Regions from separate parts of the Pseudoalteromonas distincta genome, predicted to be linked through region 1. Evidence: predicted binding sites of a transcription regulator. Region 1 holds the regulator's gene; the other holds the start of a gene.
What was found. Region 1 encodes sigma-54, which starts transcription at its own class of promoters, with help from an activator protein. Its sites were predicted from a motif close to GTTGGCACGNNNNTNGNNT; they were not measured.

Region 1 (11,469 bases):
CTGTATTTTTACAAAGTACTTCACCGCCAGCCATTGCTGCTGCGACTAAAAACGTCCCAGTTTCAATTCGGTCAGGTAAAATACTGTGTTCACAGCCTGCTAAACGCTCAACGCCCTCAACTTCAATGCGGCTAGTACCTGCACCTGTGATTTTAGCGCCCATAGCAATTAGGCAGTTAGCTAAATCAATTATTTCAGGCTCGCGTGCCGCATTATCAAGTATGGTTTTACCATCAGCGAGGGCCGCTGCCATTAATAGGTTTTCGGTAGCGCCTACGCTTACCATTTCCATAAAAATTTCAGCGCCTTTTAAGCGACCATTTACCTTGGCATTAATATAACCATTTTCAACGTTTATTTGTGCGCCCATGCGCTCCAAACCTTGAATATGAATATCAACCGGGCGAGCACCAATGGCGCACCCACCAGGTAAAGAGACTTGAGCTTCACCAAAACGTGCAACTAGAGGGCCTAATGCAAGCACAGAGGCGCGCATTTGCTTTACTAAGTCATAAGGCGCTAATGTTTTATTAACCGTTGCACCGTCAATTACTAGGGTATCGCCCTGCCAATTAACATCTGCACCTAAAGTTTTTAATAAGGCTTCAGTGGTCACTATGTCGCGAAGACGCGGTACATTAGTAAATATACTTTTACCATCAGCTAATAGTGAAGCAAATAAAATAGGAAGTGCGGCATTTTTAGCGCCCGAAATAGTCACTTCACCAGCAAGTGAAGTGCCACCTTGAATTACAAATTGATCCATTAGGAGGCCCTAGTTATTGCGGTAAAATGAATTTTTGTTCACGCTTCCACTCTACAGGAGTAAATGCACGAATAGATACTGCGTGAATTGTCCCATCTGAAATTGTATTCATTAATGGACCATAAACTAGCTGCTGCTTTTTAACTCGGCTTAAACCGTCAAAGCATTCGCCTACTGCAACAACTTCATAATGACTACCATTGGCTTTTACATGTACTTCAGCTAATTGAAGTTCTTCGCGTAATAATGTTTCGACTTGGCTAGTTTCCATAACTCTCACTCAAATAGGGTTGTAACCTGACCCAATTGCATTAAATTTTGCAACTGCTCAGGTAGGTTTTGCAATTCAAGGCGAATGCCTTGCTGCTTTAATTCTGCAAAAGAGTGAATTAACCAAGCTAAGCCTGCTGTGTCAACCCTTGATACTCCACTTAGGTCGAAATAGATGATTTTATGCTTAGTTAATAACTTATTGTTCAGAAGCTGTTCATCGCCAATTGAATTTCGAGTAAGCTCACCGCTTACTCCAAAATGTTGTCCATCAACTTGGCTTATTGCCAATTTAGTCATTCGAGTTACTGCCTCTAAACTGAACTGGTAGCTGACTCTTTTGCTCTAAAAGGTTACTTACATTATCAATACCTTGCTGGCGCAAAATACCTTGTAACTCACTTTGTTTTGCATCTAGTAGACTAATACCTTCGGCAATCATATCGTACGCGCGCCACTCACCGTCGCGGTCTTCGCGTACTTTAAAATCGATTCTGATATCAGGTTTACCGTCTTCAATAATTTTAGTCTTAACAACAACAACGTCTTTACCTTTAAACGCTTGCTCTGCACCAAACTCAACTTTCTGGTTTGTGTATTGAGTAAATACACCTGCATAAGTAGCAACTAAGTACTCTCTAAATACACCAATAAAGCGTTGAATTTCTTTAATTGCTTTGGCCTTTTCAGCCTCGTCGGTAATTGCACGTACTTTAGATACTTCACTGCCAAGTACACGAAGTGCTGCATATTTATAGTCGATATAAGGCATTAATTCCTCTTCGACTATTACGCGAAGGTATTCTTGATCTTTAACAATTAATGGCTGATCTTTTTTAATGCGCGCAAATGTATTATCGGCAACTTGGCGTACCATTTTATTAGGATCGACTAATTTCACATCTGCTGCACTTACGCTTTGAGTTAGCGTCATTGTGCCAATTGCTACAATAGCTAAAAACTTTTTCAACATAATAATTACTCACTACCTTGGTTGAATAAAAACTGCCCGATTAATTCTTCAAGTACAATGGCAGACTTAGTATCAGTGATTGAATCGCCATCACCTAGTGCTTTACTTTCCACACCAAATAAATCGTCAATTGCTTCATCTTGCTTGTTTTCTGTCACTGTTTCGCCTAAACAACGTTGCTTAGCAGAATCTGGAGAAATTACAGGGTGAATACCCAAGTACTGCTCACCTAAAATACCCGACGTTAAAATAGAGATTGAGCTTGTGTCTGAAAAACGACATAAGTACTGTGCGTCAATGGTCATATTAACGACTGGTAAAAACTCTTGTGGGTGAACATAAATTGATTCAACACGACCAATTACAACACCACCTACTTTTACCGGCGCACGCGCTTTTAACGAGCCGATGTTTTCAAACTTGGCATTAAGCGTATATGTTTCGCCAGAGCCACTAATACCTGAATTGGCAACTTTAAGTGCAAGCATCGCAAAAGCTAAAATGCCAAGTGCTACAAAAAAACCAACTAAAATTTCTAATTTCCGTGAATTCATTATCTATACCCTATTAGCTGGTAAACATTACCGCTGTCAAAATAAAGTCAAAACCTAAAACTGCTAATGACGAATGAACAACCGTTTCGGTGGTTGCTTTGCTGATCCCTTCTGAGGTCGGCACACAGTCATATCCTTTATAAAGCGCAATCCAGGTCACCACTATGGCAAATACAAAGCTTTTAATAATACCGTTTAGTATGTCTTGCTGAAACGACACTTGCGATTGCATGATTGACCAAAAGCTACCTGTATCAACCCCCAGCCAATCTACGCCCACTAAATGAGCGCCTATAATTGCTACAGCTGAAAATATCAATGCAAGCAATGGCATGCTTATAAAACCCGCCCAAAAGCGCGGTGCAATAATACGTTTTAGCGGATCGATTGCCATCATCTCAAGTGATGAAAGTTGCTCTGTTGCTTTCATTAAGCCAATTTCAGCTGTCAAAGCGCTACCTGCACGTCCTGCAAACAGTAATGCAGTAACAACCGGGCCCAGTTCTCGCAATAAACTCAGTGCCACTAACGGCCCTAAACTATCCTCAGCGCCATAACCAACTAATACGGTGTAACCTTGTAGAGCCAACACCATGCCGATAAACAAACCCGACACCATAATAATCAGTAACGATTGCGAACCCACCATATAAAGTTGGCGAACAAGTAACGGTGTGCCTTTTTTAAAATTAGGAACATGCGCAAGCGCACTAAACAGCATATAAGCCGAACGGCCAAGAGCCGCAAAACGTCCTAGCGTTTTATGCCCTAGCTTTTGAAATAAATCCAACATTATGCTTTTTCTCCAAGTAGTTCGTCTGCATAAGCCTGAGCCGGAAAATGAAATGGTACTGGACCATCCGACAAGCCTTTTAAAAACTGTTGAACTAAAGGAGATTCATGATTACGCATTTCATCTGGAGTACCAGAACCAATTACCCCTTGATCGGCGATAATTATAACGTGTTCGGCAATACTCATTACCTCTGTTACATCGTGCGTCACGATTAAAGACGATAAACCTAATACTTCGTTAAGCGACTTAATTAGCTTAACCAATACGCCCATCGAAATAGGATCTTGCCCTGCAAATGGTTCATCGTACATGATTAGCTCTGGATCAAGTGCTATAGCGCGTGCAAGTGCAGCACGCCTTGCCATACCGCCGGATAACTCAGAGGGCATTAAATCTTTAGCGCCACGTAGTCCAACCGCTTGCAATTTCATTAACACAACTAATCGAATCAGGTCTTCACTTAGCTTTGTGTGCTCTCTTATAGGAAACGCGATATTGTCAAATACCGACATATCAGTAAACAACGCACCACTTTGAAAAAGCATACTCATTTTAGTACGTGCTTCGTATAACTCTTTACGAGACATTTTAGGAATGCTGCCACCTTCAAATAAAATATCACCTGAATCTGGTTTAAGCTGACCACCAATTAAACGCAACATAGTGGTTTTGCCAATTCCGCTTGGCCCCATAATCGCAGTAATTTTACCTTTAGGAACGCTAAAACTCATATTTTTATATATGGTTCTATTGCCTCTCGAAAAGCTAACATCCTTGACTTCTACTATTGATTGCGACAAGTCGCTCTCCATAAAAATGTTCACTAGTGCCCCTATTTTAAAGCTTTTTTGTCAAAGATGGAAAAAACAATTCGTAAGATTTTGTAATACACCCATGAAAAGGATTATAAGACTCGCTTAAAACAGCTTAACCCCAGCTTAAATTTTTAAATTAGCTGTTTAAAAGCAACATTGTTACCTAGTTGACCTTACTCTTTTATTTATACTTTCATCTTGGCTTTTGTTACTATTCGCGCCATCCGTATTTTGTATAACTGGCTTAACACAATGGTTACCTCGTTTGTTATTTTAATTCTTGGTTTTGCAGCTCTTGTTTGGAGTGCCGATAGGTTTGTTTATGGGGCTGCGGCTCTTGCTAAAAACTTTGGTGTACCTACACTTATTGTTGGTTTGACCGTTGTAGCCATGGGCTCTTCAGCCCCTGAAATGATGGTTTCAGCCTCTGCCGCTCTAGCTAACAAAACCGACACAGCGGTTGGCAATGCTGTTGGCTCTAATATTACAAACATTTTACTTGTGTTAGGTATCACTGCTCTATTTCGCCCTCTTTCAGTTTCATCTAGTACGTTAAAACGTGAAATGCCATTAGTTATGCTCGTATCTTTAGCTACTTGGTATGTGTTCTCAGATAACTACTTTTCATTTAGTGAAGGTGTTGCGCTTTTAGTTGGCTTTATCGTATTCATCGGTGGGTTAATTATTGTATCTATGCGTGCAAAAAACCAAGATGACCCATTTGTCTCAGAAGCCTGCGACGATGTACCAAACGATGTACCTACTAAAAAAGCGGTATTTTGGTTAATTGTCGGCATGATACTCCTGCCGGTTAGTTCTCATTTTTTAATCGGCTCAGCTGTTGATATTGCTAAATACTTCGGCTTAAGCGACTTAGTCATTGGTTTAACAATTATTGCTATTGGTACTAGCTTGCCTGAACTTGCCGCCTCGGTTGCAGGCGTACTTAAAAATGAAGATGATTTAGCACTAGGTAATATTGTTGGCTCAAACATATTTAATATTTTAGCTGTATTACCTCTAGCAGGTATTATTAATCCTTCAGCAATTGATCCATCGTTAGTAAGCCGAGATATATTAATTATGATTGGTGCAACACTTGCTCTTATTATTATGTCATTGAACTTTAGAGGCACCCAGCGTATCAATAGGGTAGAAGGCGGCTTATTGCTAATAGCGTTTTTGGGTTACCAAGGGTATATTTTTAGTCAAGTAGGGTAAATGATGGCAACGCTAAACTTTATTGAACAAGGCCTTCGCGTTTTAGATGTTGAGCGCCAAGCACTTAGTGATATTGCACAATATGTAGATGAAAATTTTCATAATGCGTGCCAATTAATGTACGATTGTGAAGGCCGTATTATTGTCATTGGCATGGGAAAATCAGGCCATATTGGCAATAAAATAGCGGCAACCCTTGCAAGTACTGGCAGCCCAGCGTTTTTTGTTCACCCTGGTGAAGCAAGTCATGGTGATTTAGGTATGATCACTAAAAATGACGTGGTTATGCTTATTTCTAATTCAGGGGAAACCAGCGAAGTTTTAAATATCATTCCGGTTTTAAAACGGCTTGGTGCCAAAATGATAGCAATGACTGGCAATACACAATCAACCATGGCGGCCCTTGCTAATGTACATGTGTGTATTAAAGTAGAAAAAGAAGCCTGTTCATTGGGTCTAGCCCCTACATCAAGTACCACTGCAACGCTTGCGATGGGCGATGCCATGGCAGTTGCATTATTAGAAGCTCGCGGCTTTACAGCTGATGACTTCGCGCTATCTCACCCAGGTGGTAGTTTAGGCAAGCGCTTATTACTTACTTTAAAAGATGTTATGCACAGCGGCGCAAATACACCTATTATTGATGTTTCACAAACAGTTAAAGATGCCCTAATAGAAATGTCAGCTAAAGGGTTAGGTATGACAGCCATTGTTGATGAAAATCAGCAACTCGTAGGGTTGTTTACCGATGGTGATTTACGTCGCATTTTAGAACAAAGAATTGATATTCATACAACACAAATAGATGTTGTTATGACTAAGTCATGTACTACAGCTACGCAAGATATTTTAGCCGCTGAAGCGCTCAATATTATGGAACGTAAACGTATAAATGGCCTAATCGTCGTCAATGAGAAAAACCAACCTATTGGCGCATTAAATATGCAAGACCTATTAAAAGCAGGAGTGTTATAAATGCAATTTGAAGAACTCTATCAACCGCTGAGCGATGATGCAAAAGCACGCGCTAAAAAAGTAAAACTACTTATATGCGATATTGATGGTGTATTTTCTGATGGCCGTATTTACCTTGGCAATCAAGGTGAAGAGCTAAAAGCATTTAATACAAAAGATGGTTTTGGCATTAAAGCACTTATAAACAGTGGCTTTGAAGTAGCTGTTATTACTGGTCGTCATTCACAGATAGTACAACAACGTATGAGCAGCTTAACCGTACAGCATATTTATCAAGGCCAAGAAAATAAGCTCATTGCCTATCAAGAATTAAAAGATAAACTCAACCTTAGCGATGAACAAATTGCTTATATTGGTGATGACGGTCCTGACATGCCTGTTATGGAGTTAGTAGGCTTTGCCGTTGCAGTAAATGATGCCCACCCACTTATTAAGCGTTTGTCACACTATGTAACGCAAATGCCTGGTGGTTTTGGTGCTGTGAGAGAACTCACCGATTTGCTCATGCTTGAAAATGGTAAAGCATTGACTACACAAGGCACTAGTTCATGAATGCAGCGCGCATAATATTAAGCGTTTTATTCATTAGCTGTATGGTTTGGCTTTGGTACCCTTATTTTACACAAACAAATATTGTGCCTCAGGCTGAGCCAGAAGTTATTGCTAAGCCTGATTACATAGCTATTGAGCTCAAACAGACAGCCTATGATGAGCAAGGTAAAATTAGCCACAAAGTCACTGCGGCTAAAATGGAGCTATACCAGCAATTAGGTTTCACGTTTTTCGAAAAACCCATTTTTACTTTATATAACGAACAACAAACGTGGCAAATAAATGCAGACGAAGCAACATTATACGAAGATAAACAATTAATTTTAGAAGGTAATGTGGTTGCCAAAAATTTAACCGATAACGCCATGATAGACAAAATCAATGCTGATAATATTCAGGTTGATATAAAGTTACTAACAATGCGTTCGGAGCAACCCGTCATTATCACTGGACCGAATTTAAAAATCACCGGTAAAGGCCTAGAAGCCGACTTAAAAACCGAAGTGATAAAACTAATTAACCATACGCGAACCATATACTATGACCAATAAAATATTAAAATCACTTATAATTCCTACACTTATACTAGCGTTTAATAGTAGTGCTGCAGAACAAAACACGCAACCTGCTGCCAATCAAATTTCAATAAGTGCCGACAAGCAAGAAGGTCAATTAAAAGCTAATGTGGGTATTTTTGAGAAAAACGTTGAGATTATTCACGGTAATCGCCGCATTACAGCCGATCGCCTCGAAGTGCACAAACGTGATGAACTTGGTGATAATAAACAATTATTAATTGCCACAGGTAGCCCTGCGCACTTTGAAGAAAAGCAATCAGATGGCACGACTATGAGCGCCAGTGCTGACGAAGTACGTTATGATGTATCTAAGCGTTTTTTAACGCTTGTTGGTAATGCACAAGTATCGCAAGCGGGACAAAAAATAAATGCTAAAAGCATTACCTACGATATAGAGCAGCAGCTAATCAGTGCCGAAAAAGATGAAAACTCAACTGACCGCGTTCACACAATTTTAGTACCGATCGAAACTAAAAAAAGTAAAAAAGGCGATAAAGGTCAACCATGAGCACATTAAAAGCAGAACTATTGGCAAAAAGCTATAAAGGTCGTGAAGTTGTAAAAAACGTCGGCCTTGAAGTACAAGCTGGCAGTATAGTTGGCTTACTTGGCCCTAACGGTGCTGGTAAAACAACGACTTTTTATATGATTGTAGGGCTTGTTCCTAGCGACAAAGGTAAAATATCTATTGATGATAACGATATTACTCTTTTACCTATGCATAGTCGTGCTAGATTAGGCATAGGCTACTTACCACAAGAGTCATCGATTTTTAGAAAGCTGACTGTTTATCAAAACTTAATGGCCATTTTAGAAACGCGCAAAGAACTAAATAAACAAGCCAGAGAAGACACACTCAATAACTTATTAGATGAATTTAGCATACAACACATTCGTGATAGCCAAGGTATGGCATTATCGGGTGGAGAACGTCGTCGTGTAGAAATAGCACGAGCACTGGCAGCAGATCCTAAATTTATATTACTGGATGAACCGTTTGCCGGTGTTGACCCTATTTCGGTATTAGATATAAAGAAAATAATAGAACATCTTAAAAATCGTGGGATTGGTGTCTTAATTACCGACCATAACGTAAGAGAGACCCTTGATGTTTGTGAAAAAGCCTACATTGTTTCTCATGGGGAGCTGATTGCATCAGGTACTCCAGAACACGTATTAAATGATAAAACAGTACGCGATGTTTACTTAGGCGAGCAATTTAGGCTGTAACATTTACGCCATGTCTTTAAGCATCTGCTAGTATTAATTATAACAACATAAAAGGATTGTTAGAGATACATGAGGCAATCACTACAGCTGCGCATGGGCCAGCAACTTACAATGACTCCACAGTTGCAACAAGCTATTCGTTTGTTGCAACTCAGTACATTGGATCTCCAGCAAGAAATACAAGAAGCTCTCGACAGTAATCCACTATTAGAGGTTGAAGAGGCAGACTATTCTGAAGACGCTGCTGGTAAAAACGAGCAAAAAGCTGATACCGATGACATAACTGTTAGCGCATCTGCTGATGATGCTCCGAGCGAATACGAACAAGATACTGGTGAAGCACTTGCAAAAGACACGCTAAGTGACGACATGGCTATGGATGTTAGTTGGGATGAGTACATGAGTGCCGCTCCTGCAGCCTCATCAGGTCCAATGCCTGAAGATGAATCTATATACCAAGGCGCCTCTACTGAAACGCTCCATGAGTATTTAATGTGGCAATTACAACTAACGCCATTTAGCCCTACCGATGAAGCCATCGCTATTGCGATTGTAGAAGCTGTCGATGATTCAGGTATTTTAACTCTCAGTTGCGAAGAAATTTTAGAAAGCTTTAATCAAGAAAACGAAGATGATAACGAAGTTGAACTTGATGAAATTGAAGCGGTATTAAAACGCATCCAACTGTTTGATCCTGTTGGTATTGCTGCACGTAGTTTACAAGAGTGTTTGTGTATTCAGCTTAATCAATTTGATAAAGAAACACCTTACATTAATGAAACGAAAATGATTTTAACCGAGCATATTGATCTATTAGCAGCTCGCGACTATCGTACATTAATGAAAAAAACTAAGCTCAAAGAAGAAGAGCTTAAAGAAGTAATGACACTAATACATACTCTCAACCCAAAACCTGCAGATACTATTGTAAGGGAAGAATCTGAGTATGTTATTCCTGATGTGTCAGTTAAAAAAATTAAAGGCCGCTGGGTTGTTGAATTAAACCCAGATAGCATGCCTAAAATTCGTGTTAATAGCCAATACGCGGCAATGTCTCGCACTGTAAAATCAAGTGGCGACAGCCAGTTTATTCGCTCACATTTACAAGAAGCTAAATGGTTTATTAAAAGCTTAGAAAGTAGAAACGACACGCTATTAAAAGTTACTAATTGTATTGTTAAGCAACAACAAGGCTTTTTTGAACATGGCCCTGAAGCCATGAAACCAATGGTTTTAAATGATGTCGCTGAAATGGTAGAAATGCACGAATCGACAATTTCACGCGTAACTACTCAAAAGTACATGCATACACCCCGTGGTATATTTGAGCTTAAATACTTTTTCTCAAGCCATGTAAGTACTGAAAACGGTGGTGAATGTTCATCTACAGCAATACGTGCGCTTATCCGAAAATTAATCGCAGCAGAAAACTCAGCAAAACCATTGAGTGATAGCAAAATAGCGGATATATTGGCTGAGCAAGGAATTAAAGTAGCAAGACGTACAATCGCAAAATACCGCGAATCTCTTGCTATTCCACCGTCAAATCAGCGTAAAAGTCTGATTTAAGACGCTAAACTAAGAGGGTAATGCTTATGCAACTAAACTTAACTGGTCGTCACGTAGAATTAACCGATTCACTAAGAGACTATATTAATACTAAATTTGCGAAGCTTGAAAGACACTCTGATCATATAAATAATGTTCATGTCATTCTCGATGTAGAAAAATTAAATCAAAAAGCAGAAGCCACAATACACGTAAGCGGTGCTGAGCTATTTGCCTCTACAGAACATCAAGATATGTATGCCGCTATTGACTCGTTGATCGACAAGCTCGATCGCCAAGTAATCAAACACAAAGAGAAGCTTGCTCGACACTAATATGATGAAATTAAGTTCACTTATATGCCAGGACTGCAGCAAAGCTGCGGTCCTTTTTAATAGCAAAAAAAGAATTTTAGAGTTCATTAGCGAACTTGCTCACGACAAACTTCCGTATTTACCGCAACAAGATATTCTTAATGCTTTAATGAGCAGAGAGAAATTAGGTAGTACAGGTATAGGGCGTGGCATTGCTATTCCTCATGGAAGAATGAGCGGTGCAGAAGAGCCTTTGGCTTTAGTGCTCGTTAGCGAAACTCCAATAAACTTTGATGCAATCGATAATCGCCCTGTTGATATTTTTGTCGCACTCATCGTACCAGATGGCGATAACCAACAGCACTTAAAGACTCTAGCAACCATTGCTGATAAACTAAACAACAAAGATTTTTGTAAACAGTTACGCAGTGCAAAATCTGATACTGAGCTTTACCAAGTTATTGTCGATCAATCATAGTTTTATAAAGGGTGTTAAATGGAGTTAATTATCATAAGCGGCCGTTCTGGTTCTGGAAAGTCGGTTGCTTTGCGCGTTGTAGAAGATTTAGGTTATTATTGCGTAGATAATATTCCAGTAAACCTACTACCTTCATTAGTTCGCAGTGTGTCTGATAGCTACGATAAAATTGCTGTTAGCATAGATGTGCGCAACATCCCTAAAGAACAAGATGAATTTAACGATATTCTTGAATACTTACCAGGCTTTGCAAACCCTACGTTGTTTTATTTAGATAGCGACGATCAGACATTGATCAAACGCTTTTCAGAAACACGCAGATTACACCCACTATCAATAGACTCGTTGCCGCTTGATTTAGCCATCAAAAAAGAAAAAGAATTACTTGATGTATTAACC
Region 2 (11,469 bases), 620 kb from region 1:
GCGTTGGTTACCTGATGACGCTATTCCGGCTGAGTTATGGGTAGAGCTTATTCCGTATCGCGAAACCCGTGATTACGTAAAAAATGTATTTGCGTACAGACAGGTTTACCATACAAGAATGGGCCGAGAAGGTAATGTATTAGCGCCGCTACTTCAAATGAAAATGGGCGGTTGAATATATGATACCAATCGAGCAATAACTTAACACGATAGGTATAGGTATTAATAAGGGGGATGTTTACATGTTAAATATCCCCCTTTTTTGAGCGCTTAGGGTAATACCACTTTTATTAAAAACATGATCATTCTAGCGTATTAAATAACTCAATAACTGCGTTAAAAATTATTTATATAGAACAACTATGTATCATAATTTTAGCCTTGTTATTAAGCTATTTTCTTATCGCTATAATAGATCATTAATTTAATGCAATTGGTATAAGTGATAGACTCATAGCAAGTTAAATTTAACAGATGGATTAACAATGGATAAATTAGCCGTTTTATACGCCGAACATATTGCAACACTGCAACAGCGTACTCGTACAATTTGTAATAGCGAAGGGTTAGAAGGATTAGTAATTCATTCAGGCCAAGCTAAGCGCCAGTTTTTAGATGATATGTATTATCCATTTAAAGTTAATCCACAGTTTAAAGCGTGGTTACCGGTTATTGACAATCCTCATTGCTGGATTGTGGTAAATGGCAGCGACAAGCCAAAACTCATATTTTATCGTCCAGTAGATTTTTGGCATAAAGTACCAGACGAGCCTCGCGACTTTTGGGCTGAGTACTTTGATATAGAGCTACTACTTCAGCCTGATCAAGTAGAAAAGTTATTACCATACGATAAAGCTAAATATGCTTACATGGGTGAATACATTGAAGTAGCGCAAGCTCTTGGTTTTAGTATTATGAACCCTGAGCCTGTACTTAACTATTTTCATTACCACCGCGCTTATAAAACGCAGTACGAACTTGAATGTTTACGCAACGCTAACCGCATTGCAGTAGATGGGCATAAAGCTGCACGCGATACATTCTTTAATGGTGGTAGCGAGTTTGATATTCAGCAAGCGTACTTAATGGCGACACGTCAAAGCGAAAATGAAATGCCGTACGGCAACATTGTTGCGCTTAACGAAAACTGCGCTATTTTGCACTACACGCACTTTGATCCAAAAGTGCCACACACCCACAACTCATTTTTAATTGATGCCGGTGCAAACTTTAATGGTTACGCTGCTGATATTACTCGTACGTATGATTTTAAAAAGCAGGGTGAGTTTGCTGAGCTTGTACAAGCGATGACTGTTCAACAAATCGAGTTAGGTAAAGGTTTAAAGCCGGGTATGCTTTATGGAGATTTACACGTTGAATGTCATAATCGTATCGCACAAATACTTAGTGACTTTAAAATTGTTAACCTACCCGCGGAGGAAATTGTTGAGCGTAAAATTACATCTACTTTCTTCCCGCATGGACTAGGACATCACCTAGGTTTACAAGTGCATGATATGGGCGGTTTTATGAGTGACGAAAAGGGCACACATCAACCATCGCCAGAAGGGCATCCGTTCTTGCGTTGTACTCGCCTGATCGAAAAAAACCAAGTGTTTACTATTGAGCCAGGTTTATACTTTATTGATTCACTGCTTAGTGATTTAGCGCAAACCGATAATAAGCAGTTTATTAACTGGGAAAAGGTAGAGTCATTTAAACCATTTGGCGGCATTCGTATTGAAGATAACATTATTGTTCACGAAGATAGCCTAGAGAATATGACGCGTAATTTAGAACTCGATTAATTTCTATAAAGACGAGTTAGCGAATAAACGTTAAAATATGCATATGAACGGGGCCTTTAGGCCCCATTTTTAATTGAGCTTTTAATATGTCTGAATATAAATATCCTGCTGCTGACGTTTTTCATCAAGAAGAAATAAAAAAAAGTACGTTTATAGTCCACATTGCACACACCCCCGATTTAAATTCAGCAAAAACATTTATTAAAAGCATTGAAGAAAAGTATAGCGATGCACGCCATAACTGCTGGGCACATGTGGCAGGCAACCCCGGTGGCAGCCATGTTTATGGTTTTTCGGACGATGGTGAACCAAATGGCACTGCAGGAAAGCCTATGTTAAATGTGCTGGTGGGTTCGGGCCTTGGCGAAATCACTGCCGTGGTGACACGTTATTTTGGCGGCATAAAATTAGGCACCGGCGGGCTAGTACGTGCTTATGGTGGCTCATTAAATAATGCACTAGTAAAATTGCAAACGGTGCTTAAAGTTCCCAGCGTTGAAATTACTGGGAGTAGTGAGTACAGCATGCAAGGCGCGATTGAGCAGTTATTAAAAACAAAGTATCAAGTGCTTAATATTGATAAGCAATTTACTGCTAATATTGAGTGGGTGATTACAATCGATAGCCGTGAAGCTCAGCAAGCAATCAAAGATATTTTTGATTTAAGTCACGGCGCAGTTGAGTTAACTATTAAAGAGTAATAACCTACACAAATTGCATATAATGCATACTGACCCTATTTAATTTGGTTGATACTACTCAGCCTGAATTTACTAATAATAAAAGCGACAAGCTAAATGCAATTTCGTACCATCATAAAAATTCTTGGCCAACTTGTTGCGCTGTTTAGTATTACCATGGTGCCTCCGGCACTGGTGTCTTTAATATACAAAGACGGTGGTGGTGTTCCCTTTGTTTTAGCATTTATCTTTAGTGTTGTTATTGGCATGATGGCTTATTACCCAAACCGCCATGAAAACGGTGATTTAAAAGCACGTGAAGGCTTTTTAATTGTTGTTTTGTTTTGGCTGGTACTTGGGGCGTTTGCGTCCTTGCCGCTTATCTTTTTACAAGAACCTAACTTATCGCTCGCCGATGCGGTATTTGAAGCATTTTCTGGCTTAACAACCACCGGCGCTACAGTACTTACCGGTATTGAGTATTTACCCAAGTCGGTATTGTTTTATCGCCAGCAACTCCAGTGGTTTGGCGGTATGGGTATAATCGTACTCGCTGTTGCTATACTCCCAATGCTAGGTGTTGGTGGTATGCAGTTGTACCGCGCTGAAATACCAGGGCCTGTAAAAGATTCTAAAATGACCCCGCGAATTGCCGATACTGCAAAGCACCTTTGGTATATTTATGTGTCGTTGACTATTACTTGTATGCTGGCTTATTGGGCTGCAGGAATGGAGTGGTTTGATGCTATATGTCATGCATTCTCAACGGTGGCGATAGGTGGTTTTTCTACTTACGACGCCTCCATGGGGCACTTCGACAGCCCTGTAATTAACTTTATTTGTGTGTTCTTTTTAATTATTGCCGCTGTTAACTTCTCCCTGCATTACGCCGCAGTGGCCAGTCGTAACATACAAGTTTATATTAGAGACCCAGAGTTTAAGGTGTTTTTGTGTATTCAATTAGCGCTGGTGGTTATTTGTTTTACTGTACTTTCCTCTAACGAAATATTTGCTAATGGCGATGAAACCCTCGATCAGGCGTTATTTCAAGCTGTTTCAATGAGTACAACAGCAGGCTTTGCTACTGATAACTTTTCAACATGGCCTTTGTTTTTACCTATTTTACTTATATTTTCGAGCTTTATTGGTGGCTGTGCAGGCTCTACTGGTGGTGGTATGAAAGTAGTGCGCGTATTTTTACTTTATTTGCAGGGCGTGCGTGAGCTTAATCGTTTAGTGCATCCTCGTGCTATATATTCAATCAAGCTGGGTCGTAAGGCGTTGCCAGACAAAGTAGTAGAAGCCGTGTGGGGATTTTTCTCTGCATATGCGCTTGTATTTATTATTATTATGTTAGCGCTTATGGGCACGGGTATGGATAACATAACTGCGTTCTCAGCCACTGCGGCTTGTTTAAATAACTTAGGGCCTGGTTTAGGAGATGTAGCGTCGCATTATGGTGCTATAACCGATGGTGCTAAATGGTTGCTTACCATTGCAATGGTGTTTGGTCGTTTAGAAATATTTACTTTATTAGTGTTATTTACGCCTACTTTTTGGCGTGGATAAACGAGCGGCTTAAGTTTTAAATTACGAACTATTGGGAAAGGGATATGCCAACAAATTTAGAAAAGCTAAAGCATATAAGTGTAGGCAGCTTAGTCGACCTAGAAATATTAACACCTACAAGCAGTAAGCGTGTTAAAACTGAATTAGTTGGTTTACTCGATAAACAGTTTATTATTTTAAATTATCCCAATGCTAAGCGTTTACCTGCAGCGAGTGACTATTTACGTGATGGTGTAATGGTTGTTGTAAGAGCACTGATTGAAGGCAGTGGCGGGCAAGTTATTGCGTTTCGCCAGCAAATTATGTCAGTAGCCTCTCATCCCGCTAAACTCGTCTTTATTAATTTTCCTAAGCAAGTGCAGCTATTTGCGCTACGCTCGCAAACACGCATACCTACCTTGTTACCTGCAAAGCTAAAACTAAGTGACGATAGAGTGCTTGAAGGCCTTATTAAGGACATTTCACTCACTGGTGTAATGTTTGATATTAGAGGCGATCAGCAAGCTGAAGGTATTAAAGATATGCAATGCACTGTCGTACTCAATAGTAGTGATAAAGATTTTGAAGGTGAAATTTGCAGTGTTAAAGAGCATGCCGCAGGTGTGCACTGCGGGATTAAGCTACTAGCAAGCGAGGATGAAATGAAAACCTTTATGAAAGAGCATTTTATAGACCCATCTGCGCTTGAGCCCACCGTTGAATAAATCGTTTTTCGCTTATTTGCAACAAAATGGCGTTTTAAGTGAGTATTTATAAAGTATTTTTTTGTTTTTATATAATTAAAAATATTATTCAAATAAAACAATGTTTTACGTATTTTTTATTATGGCTTGTTTTTTGTTGTTATAGCTACTTCGTTAAAATTAACCTTAACTATTTTTTAAAATCCCTCCTTTTATAGCTCTATATTTTAAAATGTATCTTTTTATATAAACATAACTATTTGTTTTTAATAACTTTAGTTTTTTACCTCTAAAGCGTGTTGCGAAAAGGCAACAGTAATAACTCTGAAAATTCCTACTTATTGTACGTTTTGTTTTTAACTTATTGAAAGTTAATGACTTTTAAATGTTGGCATTTAAGTTGTAATAGTCAGTGTGTACTGAACGAAATCGTGATTCAAAGTGAAATACTTAATCGCACACACATAAATTTGAAGGATACATATTATGAAAAGCATTAATAAAATTTTAGCACTTATCGCTATTGCATCTTCTTCAGCCGCTTTTGCAGCAACAGATTTTGACACACTTGATGTAGACGGCAGTGGCACAATTAGCCAAGCAGAAGCATCAGTAGACGCAAAATTAATGAGCATGTTTTCTGAGCTTGATACTGACCAAAATGGTGAGTTATCAAAAGAAGAATTTTCAGAAGCTTAATTAAAAAGTATTTATCCTGAGTTGCCAAAGACAACCTAAGTAGGCAAGGGAGCTTACGAAAGAGGATAACAAGGAAGTTAAAAATTACGTTTTAAGTTAAACGAAGCAATTTTTTTGATAGAACATTGAAGGATTAAGTTATGAAACATTTAAATAAAGCATTAGCACTTATAGTACTAGCATCTTCTTCCGCTGCATTTGCAGCATCAGATTTTGACAGCCTTGATATCGATGGTAGCGGCACAATTAGCCCAAGCGAAGCGGCAGTCGATACAGATTTAATGGCTGAATTTATTGAGCTAGATACCGACGGTAGCGGCGAGCTTTCTAAAGAAGAATTCGCTAATTACTAATCTTTTTTCAGATTAAACATTTTTCACAGTCAGGGATCTTTGAAAAGGACTTCCCATATTACTAGGAATATTATTATGAAAACATTCAATACAACACTTGCAGTTATCGTTTTAGCATCTTCATCAGCAGCATACGCAGCAGTGGACTTTGCCTCTTTTGATGCAGATGGCGACGGTGCGATTACAATGGAAGAAGCAAAGGTTAACCCTCAGCTTGTAAAGATTTTTGATGATTTAGATACTGATGGAAATGGTGAAATCTCTAAAGAAGAGTTTTCAAAAGTACAGTAATCAATATTCGAAGATACTCCACTAAAGCCGCCTTAGTCAGCGGCTTTTTTGTATTTTAAATTAACTAATTAGCGTAACTAGTTAAAGGAATATAGCACTTACTTGGAATAGTTTTTCTACAACGGTAATATGTTTTTTGTCGATTAAAAACATAATGACATGATCGCCCGACATAATAATTGTATCATCGTGGGCTATCAGTACATCGTCATTACGTACTATTGCGCCAATAGTTGTACCCGCTGGAAGTTTTATGTCGGCAATCGCGCGACCAACAACTTTAGATGTGTTTTCATCACCATGAGCAACCGCTTCTATGGCTTCTGCCGCACCTTTACGCAGTGAATACACGTTAACAATATCACCACGGCGCACATGTGTTAGTAATGCTGATATAGTTGCTTGTTGTGGCGATATGGCAATATCTATTTCGCCGCCTTGTACCAAATCAACGTAAGCTCCACGTTGAATAAGTACCATGGTTTTTTGTGCGCCCATACGTTTTGCAAGCATGGCTGACATAATGTTTGCTTCATCGTCGTTGGTTACGGCAATAAATACATCGACTTGTTCAATATGCTCTTCTGAGAGCAGTTCTTGATCAGATGCGTCACCACAAAAAACGACCGTATTATCGAGCATTTCTGAGAGCTGCTCGGCACGTTCTTTACTGCGTTCAATTAGTTTAACGGTGTGGTTTTTTTCAAGTGAGCGGGCAAGGCCTGCCCCAATGTTACCGCCACCAGCTATCATAATTTTTTTGTACGAACGCTCAAGTTTTTGTAGCTCGTTCATTACTGCGCGTATATGTTTTGTAGCGGCAATAAAGAATACTTCGTCATCGGCTTCAATAACGGTGGTACCCAATGGTTTTATTGCTTTACCTTGACGATAAATAGCGGCAACACGAGTCTCTACATTAGGGATGTGTTCTTTAAGTGCAGATAACGCATAACCTACAAGTAAACCGCCATAGTAAGCTTTTACGGCTACTAAGGAGAGCATGCCATCAGCAAACTGCAATACTTGCAGAGCACCAGGGTAGTCAATTAAACGGCGAATATACTTAGTGACCAGTGCTTCGGGAGCAATGTAATGATCGATTGGTAAATCATCGTTTTGAAATAGTTTTTCGCGGTATTTTAAATATTGCTCTGAGCGAATGCGGGCAATTTTAGTGGGCGTTTTAAAAATACTGTATGCCACTTGGCATGCAACCATGTTCACTTCATCTGAACTGGTTACCGCTATAATCATATCGGCATCTTCAGCACCTGCACGGCGTAATACATCAGGATGCGCGCTGTGGCCCATAACCCCTTGTAAGTCGTACTTATCTTGAAGTTCACGTAATCGGTTACCGTCTATATCAACAACGGTAATTTCGTTTTGTTCGCCAACTAAGTTTTCAGCAAGCGTAGCACCAACTTGCCCGGCACCGAGTATAATTATTTTCATTATTTACCCGTGGTATTGATCATAATTTAATTAAAAAAATAGCCATTTAATGTTTCATAAATGGCTAACTATTTAGTGTACGGCTATTAGGCTTTTTTAACTAGCTTAGCGTAATAAAATCCATCACTTTCACCGGGCAGTAACTGCAAACCTGGCGTTGTTACGGTATCGTTTTCGTGTAGAGGTATATGTTCTACATCATCATTATTAGCTAAAAACTTAGCAACTTGCTGTTGGTTTTCTTGTGGAAGAACCGAACACGTAGCATATACCAATGTGCCACCTGGTTTTAACAGTGGCCAAATGCTATCAAGAATATCGCTTTGTAACTTAGCTAAGTCTTCGATGTCTGATGCGCGACGTAACCATTTTATATCAGGGTGACGGCGAATTACACCAGTGGCCGAACAAGGCACATCAAGCAAAATACGATCAAATAATTTTTCATCCCACCAGGTATGTGGTTGCGATGCATCGCCACATTGTAGGTCTGCACCTAAGCCAATACGAGTTAAGTTTTGCTTAACACGTTCAAGACGAGTTGAGTCGCTATCAAGTGCAAGTACATCTGCATCAGCAAGCTCTAATATATGACACGTTTTTCCGCCAGGGGCTGCGCAGGCATCCAAAATATAGTCGTCTGCTTTAGGTTCTAAAAAGCGGGCTGCCAACTGTGCTGCAGCATCTTGTACTGAACATGCACCTGTATCAAACTCAGGTAACGAAAATACATCACGTGGTTTGGCAAGCTTAATCCCATCAATAAAATCAGGGTTTAAGGTGTGTTCAATATCGTTAGCGCTAAGCATGTCGCTGTATTCTTGCGTGCTAAATTGGGCTTGATTGACACGAAGCCACATTGGCGCTTGTTGCTGGTTTTCTTCAAGTAGTGCTTCCCAGCTATCTGGGTAGGCTGTTTGCACCTGTTTAATAAACCAATTTGGATGGTTGTATAAACATACCGGAATAAGCTTCGCTTTTTCTTCAAGCTCAGCTTGTTGACGCTGAAAGCTACGTAAAATGGCGTTTATCAGCCCTTTTAATCCTAAAGCGCGTAGTTGAGCCAGTGCGTTAACTGTTTCTGAAATGGCAGCATGAGGTGGTACGCGCATATGCTGCAGTTGATAAATACCTACGTATAATAAAAACTGAAATATTCTACGTTTACCTTTTAATGGCTGCTCTACTAAGTGTTGGCAGTAATTTTCAAGGCTCGGTAAGTAGCGTAAAACGCCATAACAAATTTGCTGTAGCAACGCTTTATCTTTAGGCGGCAAGCCTTGGCTTGCAAATGGAAGTTCTTGATTAAGCGATGCGCCTTTATCAACTACGTTATATAAAGTTTCAGCGGCAAGCGCTCGTACGTTTGGAACATTACTCATTGTTTTCGCCTAATATTGTGCCAGGAGTAACCCAGTCACTACGACCATTTAAAAAGTCGTTAATTGCCATTGGTTTTTTACCTTGCGGCTGTAATTGCGTAATACATAAAGCGTGTTCGCCACACGCCACTACTACGCCATTTTTGTCGCTTGATAAAATTTGCCCAGGATCACCTGATTGCAGCATAACCTGCGCTTGATGAATCTTTACTGTTTGCCCACCCATTTGGGTAAAGCACATTGGCCACGGGTTAAAAGAGCGAATGTTTCGCTCGATTTGAAGCGCACTCATGGACCAGTCGATATTAGCTTCCTCTTTAGAAAGCTTTTTAGCGTAGTTAGCAAGTTCATCGTTTTGAGGTTCAGGGGTGATCTCACCATTAGCTAATTTATTAATGGTTTCAATTAACGCATCTGGACCTAGCTCAGCAAGCTTTGTATATAAGCTTGCGCTAGTTTCTGTTGTGCTAATAGGGCAGCGGCTTATATGTAGCATATCGCCGGTATCTAGCCCTTCATCCATTTGCATTATTGTTACGCCGGTTTGTTCATCACCTGCCCAAATTGCGCGTTGAATAGGTGCAGCACCGCGCCAGCGCGGTAATATAGAGCCATGCACATTTAAACAACCTAAACGTGGCGCTTCTAAAATAGCTTTAGGTAAAATTAAGCCATATGCTACAACAATCATAATGTCGGCATTTAAGCTTGTTAGCTCAGCTAGTGCTTCATCATTTTTTAATGACTGTGGCTGAAAAACCGGTAAGTTGTGCTCAAGCGCTAGCTCTTTCACTTCACTGGCTTTTAATTTTTTACCACGACCTGCAGGGCGATCTGGCTGGCTATATACACCCACTATTTGGTGTTCGCTTTGTATCAGCGCTTGTAAATGACGTGCGGCAAAGTCCGGCGTACCGGCAAATATAATGCGTAATGGTTGAGTCACTGAGTTTTCCTAAGGTGCTTATTACTGTTCTGCAAACTTGGCTTCTTTTTCAAGCTTTTTACGAATACGTTGGCGCTTTAATGGAGATAAGTAATCAATGAATAGCTTACCTTGAAGGTGATCTAGTTCATGTTGAATACAAATAGCCAATAATTCATCTGCATCTAGTAAAAATTCTTCACCGTTTTCGTTAAGTGCAGCGACTGTTACTGTTTCTGCGCGATCTACTTTTGCATACGAGTTAGGTACTGATAAACAGCCTTCTTCGCTAACGGTAGAGCCGTCTTTTTTAATGATTTGTGGATTAATTAATACCAGTGGCTCATTGCGCTCTTCTGATACATCTATAACAACGATTCGTTGATGAATATCTACTTGCGTGGCCGCAAGACCAATGCCATTTTCATCGTACATTGTCTCTAGCATGTCTTTTACAATTTGGCGTACTGTGTCATCAACTTGTACAACATCTTTTGCTACAGTACGTAAACGTTCATCTGGAAATCTTAAAACTTCTAACCTAGCCATAGTTACCTTTTTCACTTGTGCTTAATTTAGGGTATTGTATGCTCTTATTTTAGCCATTCGCGTTCACCTTTAACAGGTTTTGGGCAATAATAATGAAAAAACAATACAAGGAAGCTCGATGAAATCTCCACTACTTGCAATCATGCTTACGTTAAGCGCTGCGTTTCCCGCAGTTGCTGATGTACTTAAAATAAAAAAAGACGCACCAAAACAGTATGTTGTAAAAAAAGGCGATACACTTTGGGATATTTCTGGCATCTATTTAGATGAGCCTTGGCTATGGCCTGAACTTTGGCAAATGAATCCACAAATTGACAACCCACACCTAATTTACCCCGGTGATGCATTAGCGTTGATATACGATGCAGATGGAAACCCACGTTTAGTGATCAATAAAGGATATAGAAAGCTATCTCCTCAGGGTCGTATTACACCAAAAGGGCGTGATGCTATTACTACTTTGCCGCTTGAAATGATCAAACCTTATATCAGTTACGAGCAAGCAATGAACAGTGACGATATTAAAGGTAAACCTTATATTTTAGGTGCAAACGAAAATACTAAAACACAAACGCTAGGCCATATTTTATATGTTAAAGGCGACTTACAAGTACATAAAGCATATGCCATTTACCATAAAGGTGACCCCTACACTGACTTAACCGGTGAGGTGTTAGCAACGCGTGCATCTTATGTGGGTATAGCACGTGCTTTTAGAGCGGGCGATGAGAAAAATGGCGTGCCTTCATCATTACGTGTTGAGTCTGTTAAACGAGAAATTCAGCAAGGTGACTTTTTAATGCCGGCAATGGAAGGCCAAATGCTTCCTGCGTACTTTGATATACACCGTCCTTTAGAACCTGTAACAGGTAATATTATTGCTTCACCACGCGAAGTTAGAGAATTCAGCACAATGGATGTTGTGGTGCTAAACTTAGGCAGTGAACAAAATATAGAAGCGGGTCATGTATTAGATCTAGAGCGTCAATCACCAACGGTTATTGATGGTCCTCGTGGCCCTCGTTACCCAGAAGATTCTAGTAAATATGAGAAGCTTTTATCTGATGTGAGC

Region 2: FFU37_RS15525 (EF-hand domain-containing protein) is a predicted target of sigma-54. The motif match lies at 5,128-5,146, and genes of this name have one in related genera.

What each region holds. Positions count from the first base shown of each region.
Region 1 is NZ_CP040558.1:342,337-353,805, reverse strand. Features, by position in the region: gene murA (UDP-N-acetylglucosamine 1-carboxyvinyltransferase) at 1-766, opposite strand, end outside; gene FFU37_RS01535 (BolA family protein) at 780-1,037, opposite strand; gene FFU37_RS01530 (STAS domain-containing protein) at 1,043-1,336, opposite strand; gene FFU37_RS01525 (MlaC/ttg2D family ABC transporter substrate-binding protein) at 1,329-2,009, opposite strand; gene mlaD (outer membrane lipid asymmetry maintenance protein MlaD) at 2,015-2,563, opposite strand; gene mlaE (lipid asymmetry maintenance ABC transporter permease subunit MlaE) at 2,577-3,356, opposite strand; gene FFU37_RS01510 (ATP-binding cassette domain-containing protein) at 3,356-4,171, opposite strand; gene FFU37_RS01505 (calcium/sodium antiporter) at 4,427-5,395, shown strand; gene FFU37_RS01500 (KpsF/GutQ family sugar-phosphate isomerase) at 5,399-6,370, shown strand; gene kdsC (3-deoxy-manno-octulosonate-8-phosphatase KdsC) at 6,371-6,922, shown strand; gene lptC (LPS export ABC transporter periplasmic protein LptC) at 6,919-7,473, shown strand; gene lptA (lipopolysaccharide transport periplasmic protein LptA) at 7,463-8,008, shown strand; gene lptB (LPS export ABC transporter ATP-binding protein) at 8,005-8,730, shown strand; gene FFU37_RS01475 (RNA polymerase factor sigma-54) at 8,800-10,299, shown strand; gene hpf (ribosome hibernation promoting factor) at 10,326-10,613, shown strand; gene ptsN (PTS IIA-like nitrogen regulatory protein PtsN) at 10,618-11,070, shown strand; gene rapZ (RNase adapter RapZ) at 11,089-11,469, shown strand, end outside.
Region 2 is NZ_CP040558.1:3,459,418-3,470,886, forward strand. Features, by position in the region: gene FFU37_RS15500 (transglycosylase SLT domain-containing protein) at 1-175, shown strand, start outside; gene pepQ (Xaa-Pro dipeptidase) at 486-1,808, shown strand; gene FFU37_RS15510 (YigZ family protein) at 1,895-2,509, shown strand; gene FFU37_RS15515 (TrkH family potassium uptake protein) at 2,606-4,057, shown strand; gene FFU37_RS15520 (flagellar brake domain-containing protein) at 4,102-4,761, shown strand; gene FFU37_RS15525 (EF-hand domain-containing protein) at 5,227-5,439, shown strand; gene FFU37_RS15530 (EF-hand domain-containing protein) at 5,580-5,792, shown strand; gene FFU37_RS15535 (EF-hand domain-containing protein) at 5,868-6,083, shown strand; gene trkA (Trk system potassium transporter TrkA) at 6,165-7,541, opposite strand; gene rsmB (16S rRNA (cytosine(967)-C(5))-methyltransferase RsmB) at 7,628-8,923, opposite strand; gene fmt (methionyl-tRNA formyltransferase) at 8,916-9,869, opposite strand; gene def (peptide deformylase) at 9,891-10,397, opposite strand; gene FFU37_RS15560 (LysM peptidoglycan-binding domain-containing protein) at 10,516-11,469, shown strand, end outside.